DNA from 2 places in the Dyadobacter sp. HNCC25DJ184 genome. Region 1 is predicted to be linked to the other one. Evidence: riboswitches for the same ligand, from Rfam matches in the RefSeq annotation. Region 1 holds a riboswitch; the other holds the start of a gene.
What was found. Region 1 has a riboswitch for cobalamin ahead of AC1XUD_RS21045 (ABC transporter substrate-binding protein). Riboswitches for the same ligand answer to the same signal wherever they lie in the genome.
Positions count from the first base shown of each region.

Region 2: linked by a shared signal. The riboswitch ahead of metE (5-methyltetrahydropteroyltriglutamate--homocysteine S-methyltransferase) and the one ahead of AC1XUD_RS21045 (ABC transporter substrate-binding protein) in region 1 are both predicted to bind cobalamin.

Region 1 covers NZ_JBXHAQ010000015.1:144,432-152,677, forward strand. Annotated here, with positions in the region: gene AC1XUD_RS21030 (ArnT family glycosyltransferase) at 1-1,925, opposite strand, end outside; gene AC1XUD_RS21035 (ABC transporter ATP-binding protein) at 2,063-3,124, opposite strand; gene AC1XUD_RS21040 (iron chelate uptake ABC transporter family permease subunit) at 3,127-4,170, opposite strand; gene AC1XUD_RS21045 (ABC transporter substrate-binding protein) at 4,194-5,411, opposite strand; cobalamin riboswitch at 5,442-5,629, opposite strand; gene AC1XUD_RS21050 (cation:proton antiporter) at 5,823-7,994, opposite strand; gene AC1XUD_RS21055 (carbonic anhydrase) at 8,026-8,246, opposite strand, start outside.
Region 2 covers NZ_JBXHAQ010000007.1:23,381-31,626, forward strand. Annotated here, with positions in the region: gene AC1XUD_RS12185 (acyl-CoA thioesterase) at 46-432, opposite strand; gene metE (5-methyltetrahydropteroyltriglutamate--homocysteine S-methyltransferase) at 924-3,245, opposite strand; cobalamin riboswitch at 3,496-3,708, opposite strand; gene AC1XUD_RS12195 (acyltransferase family protein) at 4,007-5,233, shown strand; gene fumC (class II fumarate hydratase) at 5,518-6,918, shown strand; gene AC1XUD_RS12205 (glycoside hydrolase family 95 protein) at 7,068-8,246, shown strand, end outside.

The sequences.
Region 1 (8,246 bases):
CAACCCTTCCGATATTCATGCCCGTGGTATGAAATCACATCGGGCTCGGCGTTTTCAGAGATAATACAATCGGGTATATAGCTTTTGTTTTCCAATATCTTGGATGGATTTTTAAGCATAATATGCTCAAAATGCCGGCCTGGTCTGCGGAGCGAGAATTGATATGCATAATCCAGACTAGCCTCGTTGAAATCAAAACCAATATTGTTGGAAGGAAAAGAGTTGATATATCTTTTCATGGAATCAATAGACGCCGCGTCGTCGCGCCACACAACTTTTTCAGGGGATATGGTTAGGAAACTGGGCTGTTTGAGATTGGGGATATTATCGATGTTGATTCCCAAATGAAGCGATTGATTCACAATAGGGAACACTTTTTCCAGAAACCATTGGGTCGATATGAGCGGATGCGTGGTACTCAATAAAGCGAAAGGTAAAGCCTGTAACCAAAGAATGACCGACAATATTCTGACGACCCATGAGGAAAGCTTGCCGTATAGAATCCCGATCGCTGGAGTGGCCAGGAGGAAAAAGGGAAGATGCAGGCGCGAACCGTAATGCTGGTAGCCAATAAAAAAGCAGAATACCAGAAATCCGGTGATGACTAAAAGAAAATACTGTATTGTTTTTTTGTCAGGTTTAAAATAAGGTAGCAAAATCAACGCAATGAGAATGAGCCACATCGCGACAAAGTTATGTGCGAAATCCTCATTAAAATTAAGCCGGTTCATCTTAAAGTCCTGCTCAAAATGCTGACTGTGCAGTGGTTGCCCGATTGTTTTATGAAATTCTTCCAGATGATTTTCCAGCCATTCATTATAGCGATTTTTGGGAGATACAAATCCCAGATGCAGAAACAGGTGCTTTGACGTAGACGACAAAAACGCCTGTGGAGAATCAATTTTGTTCTGATTTCCCTTTGACATATTGCCTAACGGCGTATCAAAAATGCGATACGTTCGATACCAAAAAGGAGAATTAAGTGCCAGCGTTAAAACAAAAACTGCGAATCCAAGGCTGAGCAGCACTTTCCAGCGAGTTGTTTTGATCAAATGGACAATCAATAAAATGGCAAATGGGGAAGCATAGAAAACATATACTGCTTTCGTCATGATGCCGAGGGCGACCGTAAACGTTAAAAATAGAAGTGAAACAACGCTGCCGTTCCTTATATACTGAAAGATATACCAAACCGATGCAATGATGAAAAAGGAAACCACCAGATCGTTTTGCGTGGTCATCGATTCAAGAATGGCAATCGGAAGGCAGGTCGCGGAAACGATGGCCAAACGCAAAGCTTTTACATTGGTGGAAAAATACTCTGTAATCAGCGAAACGAGCATCAATATACCGACCATGGAAGTCCACTGCAGCGACTGGACAAAACGTTCATTTCCGTTTAGCAGAAACGTGTGCAAATGAACATATTCCGAGAGCGGACTGAATGAAATGGATCGTTCGATATGGGATGCGTAATGATCCACATTTTTATTTTGAATCCAATATCCCAACCTGCTCAAATGATAACAAAGCGAGTCGAGATTGTTTGGCGTGGCTCCTATCGCGACAATCAGACTGATTATCAGAATGGAAAAGATTACTACTGATGTGAGAAGGCCCAGTTTTCCAAAAAACAGACGCAAAGCTGAGGCCAAAGAAGGTAGAAAATTACGAACCGCACTTCCTTCAGATTTGCTGATTCTCCAACTCCAACCAGCCATCGAGAATGTAAGAATAAGCCAACTTAAAACTATTCCCGAGGTAGTGATGCAATTGAAAAGGCTAAGAATTTCAGTGCTAACCCCGACAAAAAGCAGGTGGCATACGCCGGAAGCAATAATGGATTCCCTAAAGGACTTAAAATGAAATGTATAGTGCAGATTGAATATGCAGAGCAAAAAAGAAACGGGGATCAACAATATCATTTTGGAGATCTGATGATGGCTATTAGATGAATTCTAGCTCAATTTTAAGAAATTTAGAGGAGAAGAGCATGCGTTGTGAGCAGGTTTCTAGATTGGCCAGCTTGATGGGGGATATAGGGAAAAGAGCATATGGGGACTCAGGAGCAGCGAATCGTAGCCTCATTGAATTTCTGCGTAACAATCACTACCAACGATTCCAACGAACTATATTCACTTTTCTCACCATCCCAATCCAACACCCACCGCGGCATTCCGGATATTTCGTTGATATGGATAGCATGTTTAAGTCCTTTATTTTGAACCGTTTTTATTAAAGATTTGGCCAAAGCGCGACTGGTCCAGTATTGAAGTGATTGGTCGCCGGAGATTCCAATTTTATATTTAGCAGTTTTCGGACGGATATTGAAACTGCCTGTATTTTTATCAAAATAGAGATCAATGTTTGAATGACTTTGTCTCGAAAACGACTGTTCAAAAGCTCCATTCAGAACCATATCTTCCGGCATGCCATGTAAAAGCCTCATTTGCGGATCAATAAGCCAAATTTGATCCGCAATTTGAAGAGCAAGATCGAGTTCGTGAGTGGATATCAAAATGCCTTTTCCTGTTTTCTGAGCCATTTCATGAAGCAATTGCATCATTTCAACACGATTGGGTACATCCAGATGAGAGGTAGGCTCGTCCATTAAGATCAGGTCGGTATCCTGCGCCAAAGCACGCGCCAGCATGATTTTTTGTCTTTCGCCGTCGCTGAGTTGATGGATCTTTCGATGGATGTATGATTCGACGCCGGTTAGTCTTATTGCTTCATTGATTTTTTCCTGATCCAAATTGCTTAACCTGCCCAGCCAGCCTGTGTGTGGTGTACGTCCCAATGCAATAAGTTCGCCCGCAGACATATTTGGGGCGTCGATCCGGTCAGTTAATACCATACTCAGTCTCAGCGCAAGCTCATCTGGCCTGGTGTCCGACACGGACCTTCCACAGATTTTTACTTCCCCGGAAAGAGGGTTTTGAAGTCCTGATAACGTCCGCATCAACGTTGATTTTCCGGCTCCATTGGGCCCGAGCAAACATATTAGCTGTCCTTTGGAAATGCTCAAATTCAAATCCTTGATAACCCAATCGCGTTTTGCGTCGGTATGGCGATATCCTATCGAAAGTCCATATGTCGTTAATAATGCCGTGTCTCCGTTCATGGCTAACTTTGTTTCAGGCGTTGGAGGCGAACGATAACCCAAATCACAACAGGTGCACCGATTAGCGATGTGATGACATTGATAGGCAATACCGAAGTTTCTCCTGCCGATTGAGATAAAATATCACATATCAGCATCAAAGAGACAGCCAGTAAACAGCACCCTGGAATCAGTATTTTATGATCCGAAGATTTTAATATAGTTCTGGCCAAATGCGGAACTGCGATTCCGATAAAACCGATTGGGCCACAAAATGCCGTAATACTTCCGGTCAATATGCTAGTGCTAAACAAAATCAGCAGTCTTGATTTTCTGATAGATAGCCCCATTGTTCGAGCATAATTCTCTCCTAAAAGCAACGCATTCAAAGATTTGGAAGCAGCAAAAGACAGTATCAAACCCAGCAAAACGATCAATACAAGGACATATAATTGTTCGCCAGAAACGCCGCCCAGAGAGCCGAAAGTCCACATAATATACTCCTGGAGCTGTTCGGGTGCGCTGAAATATTGCCATATACTCACAATTGACAACGTAATGGCGCCGACCATAATGCCGACAATTAGTAAGATGACATTGTCACGAACACGTCTCGATATCAATAGAATAACCATCAATACGCCAGCTGAACCACAGGAAGCCATTAATATGACCAGCCAACTTCCAGAAATACCCAATTCCCGGATCGTGAATATCCCTGAGCTCGCTCCTCCCAACATAATCACGGCCACGCCTAAAGCAGCTCCGGCGGTGATCCCCAGTTCGGAAGGACCAGCCAACGGATTTCTGAATAATGTCTGCATCTGCAGCCCGCTAACAGATAATGCGCTTCCTGCCAAAACGGCTGTAATGGCTTTTGGAATTCTGATTTTTTCAATGATCAAAGTCCATGCAGTGTTAGTATGATCTCCCGCGAAAATGATCGAAAACACATCCTTCACAGGAATGCCGACGGAGCCCGTCAGAATATCCGCACCAAAGCATAACAGCGCCAATATCAATAAGATAAGGAGCTGGAGTTGATGAAAAATACCATTTCGTTGCATGACTTGGGTCAAAATCGTGGAGCCTATCGGATCTGTTTATAATATACGAGCTGGTGGTCTGGCAGAAGATCAGGGTGAAGAATTTTTATCAGATCCGCCAAAACTACTTCCGGCTCCATCATGCCTGATTCGAAAAAATCGTTGGATCCGGCGGCATTCACTTTGTTATTGTAGCTATAAATACTCCCGCTCTTGAAAGCCTTGAAATCGCTGTAGCGAGAATCCATCTGGAGAATACTGTGCCTGGTATCCATCGGGTTAAAACCCACATTTAACCATGCGTCGGCGGTCAGTGCATATGGATAAATGGCTTCAAAATTGAGAGAAAAACTGCCGGTCCCGGTCTCTTTTGTCCATGGATAAGCTCCTCCGGAATCGATAAAAAAGGCAGTCATGTAGTTTTGTCCCGAAGGCAGATACCAAGTGTCTTTAGTGTTCAGACCAGATAATATTGTAGGTTTTGATTTTGACTGAGCAGCGAGTTTTTGAAGCTTCTGATATTCGGTCTCTATTTTTGCGAATTTTGTGTTGACAAGTTCTTCTTTGTTAAGCAAAACAGCCATCAGTTTCACCCATTCGGCTCGTGCAAGTGGAGTGGATTCGCCCCATTCAGAATTGGAGAGCACCGGTATTTCCGCTTGTTTCAATACGGGATAATTTTCCTTTTGAGCACCCGGACTTCCCATTACCATAAACAGATCGGGATGCAGGGATATCAGTTTTTCCTGATTGATACCGTTGTTTTTACCAATTCCCGCAATTTTCCCTTCTTTGATCAGATTCACAACGGTAGGGGAATATACATATTGAAGATCTCCCAATCCGGTGAGGATATTTTCTGCTTCCAGAAATTTTAACATTCCGATATGCATCGATGACATGGCGATCATACTTCGAATCGGAATCTCGATCAATTGGCGACCTGTATACCCTGCCGGCCGTTCAGTTCCCCGTTCGAGCAATATATACTTGACTGTATCAGCAGATTTGGCGAAAGGGTTGATAATATCCACCAGTTTATATTTGTCAAAATATTTGACAGTGAATCCTTTAGCGTGCGTTATTTTAACCTGTTCTTTGTAAAAATCCGTGGTTTTTTCTTCCGGATTTTGGGATTTAGTTTGTGACTGGCATCCGGCCAGAATCGAAGATATCAGGAATATGGCAATGACAAAACCTGATGCCACTTTTCGAAAATGAGCATTCTGGCCGTTATTCGACCGTGATTCTTGTAAGATCATAAATTTCAGTCGCCTTTCCTCCGAAAGCAATGATTAAAGTGTTTGCAGGCAGGTCTTCTGACTTCTCCCGTGGCTGACAGCCTTCCCATTTTTTCAACAGTGGCATATATAGTCAGTCATTTTTAAAGGAGTTACAGCAGCGGAGACTGTTCCGGATTTTCACCGGTATTCCCTTTTAACGTAAAAACAGTTTTACGGCCATGGGGCAAAGGTAATTGTTTAGGTGTTAGGTTTCAGTTCTCAGGGGTTAGTTTTACATGTATTGAAATAATCATATCGACCTTTCAGGCTTTTTCAAATCGAGTAATTGACAAATTATAGGCTATATCATTTGGCGAAATCCCGAAGAGATGAAAAATGGCTCTGGCGCCCCTTCCCCCCTTCTTCCCTTTCCTCCATTGTCCTTAATAATCAATTCCCCGGCCTCCAGATATTCTTCAGCTTCCCACCTGTTTTTTCCAGCTGGCTGATTCCCTGTTGAAAAAGCTCGCCGGTTCTTTCAAATTCATTGATTGGGCTTGATGAAAACTCGGACTGAAGTTCTGGGTATATCAGTAAATAGTTATAGCGATCAAAATATTTGGCCAGGTGACGTGGTACGTCGTTGAGTTTGGGATGGAAGCTAACGTTCCCCGGGCGCGCTGAAATGACAATGAACAAATCTTCCTTCTGCACCTCGCGAGACAAGATCAGAAAATCGCTCCAATTGTTGAAAACGGTATATTTTGCATCCGGCCCCTTATTGTCCTGCTGATATTGATTAATTGTTTTTAACGTATTTTTTGTGCTGAAAAAATGAATATCTGAATCAAGTTGTTTAGAAATTGTTATTACACGTTCCATCAAAATCTGGAAGGAAGGCTCGTATTCCAACTTATCTGAGCACACGACGGTCATGTTACGAACTGTATTCAAGGGCTGCATACCATGAATCAGGTATACGATCTGAGGACATTTATCGAGCAATTTCTGAGATTTAATTCCTGTCGCCGAGAGTCCGGATAATTCATGAGAATCTTGCCCAAGCACCACTTCATGGATCCTTTTTTCTTCCAGTGTGTGCTGGATTCCGGAAACAAAATTGACATCATATCGAATCAGAGGGGTCAGAATTACGTCCGTGGCCGCGGCAATACTCACCATCTTATTCTGATAAGTTTTGAGACGCCGCTCCTCGCTTTCGCGATCCAGTGTATCGGAACTGATTACTGACAGTGCAAAGACGTTGCTGTCCATTTTTTTGGGATGCATCAACAATGTCAGCTCAATCATCGAATCGATGGTAGATTCTTTCGATGCAGCAATGAGCGTATTTCTGGAATCGGTATTACTTGCCTCACGGTCACCATCCTCCTGCTCCTGTGCCAACTTCGCAGAAGCTTGTCCGGTTGCAAAGGATGCAATGGAACAGGTAATTAAAATCATGATAAGACAGCCATTCAGGACGTCTTCGTTGAGCAGGCGGATCGGCTCACCCATTTCGTTTTGCCCTAAAATGATATTATATCCTACCAAAACTGTGGCCAAGGTAGCAGCGGCCCGCGCTGAACTTAATCCGAACATCAGATTTCGCTCGTTTTTGTTCAAGCTAAAAGTCTTTTGTCCGATCCAGGCAGCGATATATTTGGATATCAAAGCCGCCAAAGTCATAATTCCAGCCACTTTTAATGCTTCGGCGCTTTTGAAAAGTACCTTTAAATCCACCAACATACCTACACCAATCAGGAAGAAAGGAATGAAAAGCGCATTGCCCACGAAATCGATTCGGTTCATTAACGGAGAATGGTGCGGGATTAATCGGTTTAATGCCAGTCCAGCTAAAAATGCACCAATAATACCCTCAATTCCAGCTAGTTCTGCCAAAAATGCGCCAAGGAACACCAATGCCAGCACGAAAATATATTGGGATATGTTGTCATCAAACCGCTTGAAAAACCATCTCGCGATAATTGGAAAAACAAACCAGACGATCAGTGCAAAAACCACAACGGAAACCCCGAGCTGTATCCAGAAAGCCTGATTGATTTCCCCCTGACTCATACGGGCAATAACAGCCAGTACCAAAAGTGAAAGGATATCGGTGATGATTGTCCCGCCAACTGCTATAGTCGCTGCTTTTGTTTTATGCACGTTATATCGCGCCGCAACGGGATAGGCGATCAACGTATGAGAAGCGAGCATACTTCCGAACAGCACACTGGTGATCAATGGGAAATCAAGTATATAATATGCTGCGGGCGAAGCGACTAGCATCGGAAATGAAAAAGTGAACAGCCCGTATATAAAGCTGTTTTTACTGTTCTTTTTGAACTCTTTCATATCAATTTCCAGGGCTGCCAGAAACATGATATAGATCAGGCCCACCGTTCCGAAAAGCACAATACTACTGTCACGCCGCAAAAGATTCAGCCCATGTTCGCCGATGACAACGCCGGCTAGTATAAGCCCGATCACATATGGAACTCCGATTTTATTTAAAAGAATGGGGACGAAAAGGATAATGAACAATACCAGTGAGAAGATCAACACAGGGTTGCTCAAAGGCAATTGAAACATGGTTTCCGCATTTAATAATATAGTCATGCGTTCTGATTTGAGTGTTTTTGAGGGAAGGTTAGTCGAGCAGTTTTACAGTACCGTCCGCATTATATATCGCACTTTTGATGACGATCTTGCCGCTTGATTCGAGGGACTTTAGCATGGGGCTAAGGGTTAGAATCTGATTGGCTGAAAGTTTAGCCTGGTTTTGAGCGATTTGACTGATATAGTTTTTGTTTGCTGACGACCGATCTGCAAATTCCTGGGTGGTGTTCATCGCTTTGGCTAGTTCCTCAT
Region 2 (8,246 bases), on a different contig from region 1:
GGGAGGATTTAATTATAGATTGCAGATTTCAATCTGGCGAAATCATCAGTAAATGATCTTGGTGGGCTTATGATCCTCGTCCAGCGCCACAAACGTAAACATTCCTGAAACTGCCTTTTCGCGTCCTTCATGGTACATCTGCTCAACAAATATGTCCACACGGACCTTCATGCTTGTATTGCCGACGTGTTCTACTTTTCCTACCAGTTCGATAATCGTCCCTGCAGGAATAGCGTGCGTGAAATCGATCCGATCGGAAGAAACAGTTACACATCTTAACCGGGAAAATCTGGTCGCGGCAATAAATGCAACCTCGTCCATCATAGACAATGCAGTTCCGCCGAAAAGTGTATCGTAATGATTGGTATTGTTGGGAAAAACGGTCTTAAATACCCTTGTTATGGATTCTTGTATTCTTTCTTCCAATGTCATAGTTAGAGTGATTAAAGCTTCGGTTAAAGTTATGATTTGTTTTAACACAAAATACCCAACTGAAACCAAATGGAATTTGATATTATCCCGCCGAATATAAGTTCGTCAGTTCGGGATTAAAACGCAATATCGCCCTTTTTTGCTTCAGGAAGGCTCTTTAAACAGGATTTCAGGAGCGCAACCCAATTTTCCGAATTTCTATTTTGATCCAAAATGAACACTTGCACATTTTTTCAGAGCTGGTAGTCAGATTCTCATATATTTTTTGGGCGAGAAACCTGATCATATGCCTAACGAAAATTCGAGTATACTATGTTGATGGATTGCTAAATGTGAACGAAGAAAGCAGTTCAATGAAAATATCCATTGGTCACCCGGTTCAGTTAATCCAGCTGCACGCGGCCTGATTCTTCTGGCCAAAGTTCAGTTCTTCCGATAAAAAAACTCCGGCAAAAATCGGTTTTGCCGGAGTGCAAACATCTATTTCTAATTTATATTTCGACTGTTATCGATTCTCTTAATTGATTCGCCGCTGAAATCATATTCCTTAACGCAGCTTCAGTTTCCGGCCATTTTCTGGTCTTCAGACCACAATCTGGATTTACCCAAAGGTTACGTGCAGGAATCACTTTTAAAGCACTTTCCAACAATGCCCTTATTTCCTCGACCGTTGGAACGCGTGGAGAGTGAATATCATATACCCCCGGCCCTATTTCGTTCGGGTAGTTGTAGTTGGCGAAAGCACCCAGCAACTCCATTTGCGATCTCGAGGTTTCAATCGTGATCACATCTGCATCCATCGCCGCGATGGAATCGATGATATCATTGAATTCGGAATAGCACATATGGGTATGAATCTGTGTCCGGTCGGCTACTCCGGCAGCGCTTAAGCGAAACGCGTCAACCGCCCACTTCAGATATGCCTTCCATTCCGATTTCCGTAATGGTAATCCCTCGCGGATCGCTGGCTCATCAATTTGAATCACTTTGATTCCCGCTTTTTCCAGATCAACGACTTCATCACGAATCGCAACAGCAATCTGGAATGTGGTATCTTTTCTTGGCTGATCGTCACGCACAAAAGACCATTGCAATATTGTGACCGGCCCGGTGAGCATTCCTTTTACCAATTTATCAGTGTTTGCCTGCGCAAAAGCAGACCAGCGAACGGTCATAGGTTTTAATCGCTCCACATCACCAAATATAATCGGCGGCTTCACGCAACGGCTACCATAACTTTGCACCCATCCATTTTGAGTAAATACAAAACCAGATAAGTTTTCGCCAAAATATTCAACCATATCATTGCGCTCAAACTCTCCGTGAACCAACACATCAATATCCAGATCTTCCTGCCAGCGAAGCGATTTCACAATCTCCTCCTCAATTCTGCTTTCATACTCACTTTGACCTAAAACCCCTTTTTTCAAACTGGCACGTAGCTGCCGCACTTCATCTGTCTGAGGAAAAGATCCGATGGTTGTTGAAGGAAAAAGCGGCAACTGAAGCTTTTCAAGCTGAATTTGCTGACGAACCGGAAACTCATGCTCTCTTTCAAAATCGCTCGGTTGAACTGACGCAACACGCGATTTTACAGCAGGTTTATGAATTAAAATGGAAGACTTCCGACTTTCGATTGCGTCCTGATTTGATATAAATAAATCATTGTTCAGATGACCTTTACCTGCCAATTTTGAAAGTGCTACCACCTCAGTCAGCTTCTGTTTCGCAAACGCCATCCAGTTTTTGATCTCCGGAGTAAGAACCGAAGAATCTTTTTCCAGATCAAGGTCATGAGGTGAATGCAGAAGAGATGATGATGGTGCTACTATTACTCGCTTTTCTCCCAAAACTCCAGCCGCAAGTTCGATATGCTGCAAAGATTTACGGAAGTTATTTTTCCAGATATTCCGGCCATCTACAACACCTACCGACAGCAGTTTGCCAGAATTGACAAAATCAGCATTTCTCAGAATGGCAGGTAACGTTTCCGGCCCACGAGTTACATCAATATGCAACGCCGCGACTGGCAAACCTACCGCCGTGGAAAGGTTATCGGCCAGCTCCCCAAAATAACTGGCTACCAATATCTTCAACTGGGGAACTGCCTCCTGAATTTGGGCATAACTGCTTTCCAAAGCCAGCTTTTCTCTGTCCGTCAAATCCAAAACCAGACATGGCTCATCCAACTGCACCCAAAGCGCGCCACGTTGCGAAAGCTCTTTCAGAATATCAATGTATACGGGAAGCAGGCTGTCCAACAGATCAATTCTGTCAAAACCTTCCTCTTTTTCTTTACCTAAAAGCAGATAAGTAACTGGTCCGATCAAAACCGGCTTGGTCAATACCCCTTTTTGCCGAGCGTCTTCAAATTCAAGGATAACCTTATCTGAATATCTCTTAAACGCTTGTCCCTGAACAAATTCAGGAACGATATAGTGGTAATTGGTATCAAACCATTTAGTCATTTCCATAGCCTTGATATCCAGCCCCTCCCGCTGAACACCGCGCGCCATTGCAAAGTAAAGATCCAGTTCGCGATTAGACTTACCATCAATCAACTGATGATATCTCTCTGGAATCGCACCCACCATCAGCGACATATCCAGCACCTGATCATATAACGAAAAATCGTTTGAAGGGATCAGATCAATTCCTTCCTGCTGCTGAAGCTCCCAATTGCGGTGACGAATCACACGCGCTGTTTCATATAACGCTTCTTTACTGATTTTGCCAGCCCAAAACTGTTCACTGGCTTTTTTCAACTCTCTCTGGCTCCCCACCCGTGGGTAACCCAAAATTTGTGATAACATAAGATTGTGTTTTAACTGATAAAAAATACAACCCTTGGAAACACCCAACCCGTCCTTTCTGAATTTTGAATTGGTGAATGCGTGCATGCACGCAAGACCACATCTTGTTCAAATAAGTACTATTAATGGACTGTCTTGCTCCCGAACTGAAGCGAGCCAGATAGCATGAATATATGCAAATAATATCCATGCGTTTTGACCAATAAAATTTGTAAAATCAATACTTGACATTACCCCGCTCGTGAGGGTGAGGCCATTGAGGATAGAGGCAAGTCTCCTGACTTGTACCATTTTTACCGCCCTTCTCGCTAAAAGCAATGGGACACGAGGGTAAAAACTTTGCCGGTATATGACGGCTAGGCACTTACAGTAGCACGACTGTCCGTGAGTTTCACACGGTTCCTTTTTAATTTCTGCTTTGGATGAGGGCTCCAAGCCAAAAACCACTACCCCGATTGACGGGTGTTCTCAAAGAACAGTACAAAGGTAACAGTCTACAAAGAGACTTGACTAACTAGATCTGATTTAAGTGGAGACGGGCAGAAAACTATTCCCAAAGAGATAGAATATCTTTTTTGAGGTAAAATATTCACCGAAAAAAATTGACCTGCTAATGACGAACACGCCAACTCGTCAGTCTCAACCCCGATATAGTTTTTTTTGAATCTACACCACCCTTGTAGTTCAGAGAATGGCTACGACAAAGAATTCAATTCATCAAACACACTACTTAAGGCCTCGTCTTCAACCTCAACCTGTCGATGAGCCGACCCCTATCCATGACACTGAATATCCTCTTTATTCTTTTACTCGTCACCTCCACTACAATCTGCATCTTACTGGTAAAGCTATTCAATTTGGATATCGCCTTACCGACAGGCAACCGCGTGGGATGCATTGATGGTTTGCGTGGCTACCTTGCCCTAATGGTTGCCGGGACACATTACTTCAATTTCTATTTCTGGACTTCCACCGGGGAATGGACGCGAAGATCAATATTCATTGATAATTTCGGAACAGTGGCGGTGGAAGTTTTTTTCATGATCACAGGATATCTGTTTGTAACAAAAATTTTGCAGCACGCAGAACGAAACAGGAGAATAAATTGGCGAGACTTCTACCTATCAAGATTTTTCAGAATATCACCTTTGTATTTTTTTGTACTTTCTGCTACGGTTATATTTACCATGCTCAAAAGCGACTGGCGTTTGCTGGTTTCAAAAAGAACCTTCTTGAAAGAACTTTCTGACTGTGTAGTATCTATTGGACCAACCATAAACGGGGATCCCCATGCAACTTTGATCACAGCCGGGGTTACATGGACATTAAGATATGAATGGGCTTTCTACCTGTCTCTACCGATTGTTTCACTCTTCATCAAATCAAGGACTGCGATCGTGTTAGTTATTTTAGGGATAATAAGTTATGCCTTAAAAATGGAGGTCCAGGGTTTCGGTGCAATATTTCTGATTCTTTTTATTCTCGGTGGAGTTATTGCTTCTTTAACCAAAAGATATCATCACATTCTCAAGCCTGTTATGGTCTCAAATCAAATGAGTATAGTGTCCACACTTTCATTTTTTATTGCATTACTATCTTTGAATCAAACCTTCAGACCGATCGGTGAGCTCTCGGTGATATTGTTTTTTCTTCCCATTGTGTTTGGCAATTCTCTTTTTGGATTATTGAGGCTGAGGTCTTCGCTCATACTCGGAGAAATAAGCTACAGCATATACCTCATCCACGGGATTATCTTTTACATTTTTTTCACCTATTTCTTTAATCCGGATACCATGAATGGCTATATGAACGGATTTGTTTATATGCCCCCATTAATGCTATTAGCTGTATTTATCGCCTTGTTTACATATAAGTTTATTGAACAGCCATTCATACGTATGGGTGCCCAGTTAAAAAGTCAGATTCCAAGGAACAGCAACAGTTTTACCACCGACAAATCAGCGAATGACCTTGTTCGGAAAGCCTAGAAAAGAACAAATTATTTTCCAGTTGCAAATCATTCGCTGGTTCCGAACGGATCCAGTTGTATGCAATTCATATCATATTTCCGGCAATCAATTTGGCGGATTAAACGCAATACTTCTGACACTTCATATGGAAGCCAAAGAAAAAATCAACCAATTTCCCTTAATTACTGCGTAATACATCTAAACATTTATCCAAAAAAATCACCAAAAACTCCCTGCCCAACCCTAACTTTACCGGTCAATCGGAATCATACCTTTTTACCTAATACAATACGTTCGTACAAATGGAATACCGTATAGAAAAAGACACAATGGGTGAAGTGCAGGTGCCTGCACATGTATATTGGGGTGCTCAAACACAACGCTCTATCCAGAATTTCCCTATCGCTCAGGACATCAACAAAATGCCGAAAGAGATTATCAAAGCTTTCGCATATCTGAAAAAAGCTGCAGCTATCACTAACTTCGAAGCCGGTATCTTGCCGCAGGAAAAAAGTGATTTGATCGGACGAGTTTGCGATGAGATATTAACAGATCAATTAGATGATCAATTTCCGCTCGTGGTTTGGCAAACCGGTTCTGGGACGCAGTCGAATATGAACTGTAACGAGGTGATCGCCTATCGTGGACATGTTTTGCAAGGTGGAGACCTGGCTGATAAGACCAAGTTTTTGCATCCAAACGATGACGTAAACAAGTCGCAATCTTCAAATGATACTTACCCGACTGCGATGCATATCGCGGCATATAAGATTTTGGTTGACGTAACCATTCCTGGTATCACCAGACTACGCGACACCCTTAAAGCAAAAGCCGAAGCATTCCGCAGTGTTGTAAAAATCGGACGTACGCACTTTATGGATGCTACCCCGTTAACTTTGGGACAGGAGTTTTCGGGATATGCATCTCAGCTTGACCATGGTTTGCGTGCCATTCATAATACATTAGCCCACCTTTCCGAACTTGCTTTGGGTGGAACTGCCGTTGGAACGGGTATCAATACGCCAACAGGGTATTCCGAAAATGTGGCAAAACACATTGCATTGCTAACAGGTTTGCCTTTCATTACTGCTGAAAATAAATTCGAAGCCTTGGCCGCCCACGACGCTATCGTAGAGGCGCATGGTGCTTTAAAAACGGTTGCGGTAAGTTTGATGAAAATCGGAAATGATATACGTATGCTGTCATCTGGTCCGCGCTCGGGAATTGGCGAAATTCATATCCCCGACAATGAACCAGGTAGCTCCATTATGCCCGGAAAAGTAAACCCAACGCAATGTGAAGCGATGACCATGGTTGCAGCTCAGGTGATGGGAAATGATGTTGCGATCGGTATTGGTGGCTCAAATGGTCACTTCGAATTGAACGTTTTCAAACCTTTAATGGCATACAACTTCCTGCATTCTGCACGTTTGATCGGCGATGTTTGCGTTTCTTTTAATGATAACTGCGCCATCGGCATCGAGCCTTTGCATGAAAATATCAAAAAACACGTGAACAATTCACTGATGCTGGTGACTGCTTTGAATACCAAAATCGGTTATTACAAAGCAGCTGAGATCGCTCAAACCGCTCATAAAAACGGGTCAACTTTAAAGGAAACTGCGGTAGGCCTGGGATATGTAACTCCTGAGGAATTCGACGAGTGGGTAAAACCAGAAGATATGGTTGGAGACAACAAATAGCATTAGGGCAGTCGGTTTTCGGCGATCGGCTTCGGTGTAAAAGCTTGAAGTCGATAGCTGAATGCCGACAGCCGAAGTCTTAAAGCCTCCCGTTTCGGCGTGGGGCTTTTTTGTTTTATTTTGCAACAGATATTCCAAAACCTTTAATTATGAAAAAACCTTTCAATACACTTTATCTGTTTTTCAGTGTTCTGCTAATCTTGCAAGCACCGCTGTTTGCTCAAAAATCAAATTTAAAATTATGGTATGACGCGCCCGCAACCGACTGGATGACTCAGGCTTTGCCCATCGGCAACGGATATATCGGTGTGATGTTTTTTGGAGATCCTGCTGAGGAACGATTGCAGTTTTCAGAAGGGACCTTATGGGCTGGTGGAAAAAATGCCAATCCTGACTACAACTTTGGTTTGAGGAAAGATGCCTATAAAAGTCTTCCGAAGGTACGGGAACTGCTGGCCCAGGGAAAGCTTGATGAAGCACACAAACTAGCCAATGCTGAGTTGACCGGAGCAATTCACGAAAAAAAGGGAAATACTCCCAGCAGTGATTTTGGCGCTCAGCAAACGATGGGAGATCTATATGTAAAAGTTTCTCATACAGGAGATATCGCCAATTACAAACGTGAACTGGATATCAGCAAAGCAGTTGGAACGGTCACGTATTCAGCGGGAAAAGATAAGTTTGAAAGAACATTTTTCGGCAATTATCCTTCTCGTGTGATGATCTATAAATTCACGTCGACGTCGGCCGAAACTTATACCATTCGTTTCGAAACCCCGCATAAAAAGGAGTACGAAAGCTTTGAAAAAAATCAATATACCTTCGGAGGGAGTTTGAAGGACAATCATCAGGAATTCGAAACAGCATATGGAATCAAAACAGACGGCAAAACAAGTTTTGAGAATGGCATTCTGACCGTCAAAAATGCTCATACCGTAACGTTGACCCATACCGCTGCAACTGATTATCTTCTAAAGTTCCCGACTTACAAAGGGAACGACTACAGGAAACTAAACGGCCAGGTATTGACTGCTGCTTCTGGAAAGGCATATGAGGCATTGCTCAGTGAGCATCAAAAGGATTATAAAAACCTTTTCGACCGTGTTTCTCTGAAACTGGGAGATGACGCCCCGTCTGATTTGCCAACCAATCAGCGTCAAATTCAATATTATAAAGGAGCACCGGATCCCGGTTTTGAAGAATTGTATTTTCAATATGGTCGTTACCTGATGATATCGGCTTCCCGTCCGGGCACGATGCTAATGAGCCTTCAGGGAAAATGGAATGATAGTACCAATCCACCCTGGGCGAACGATTATCATACCAAC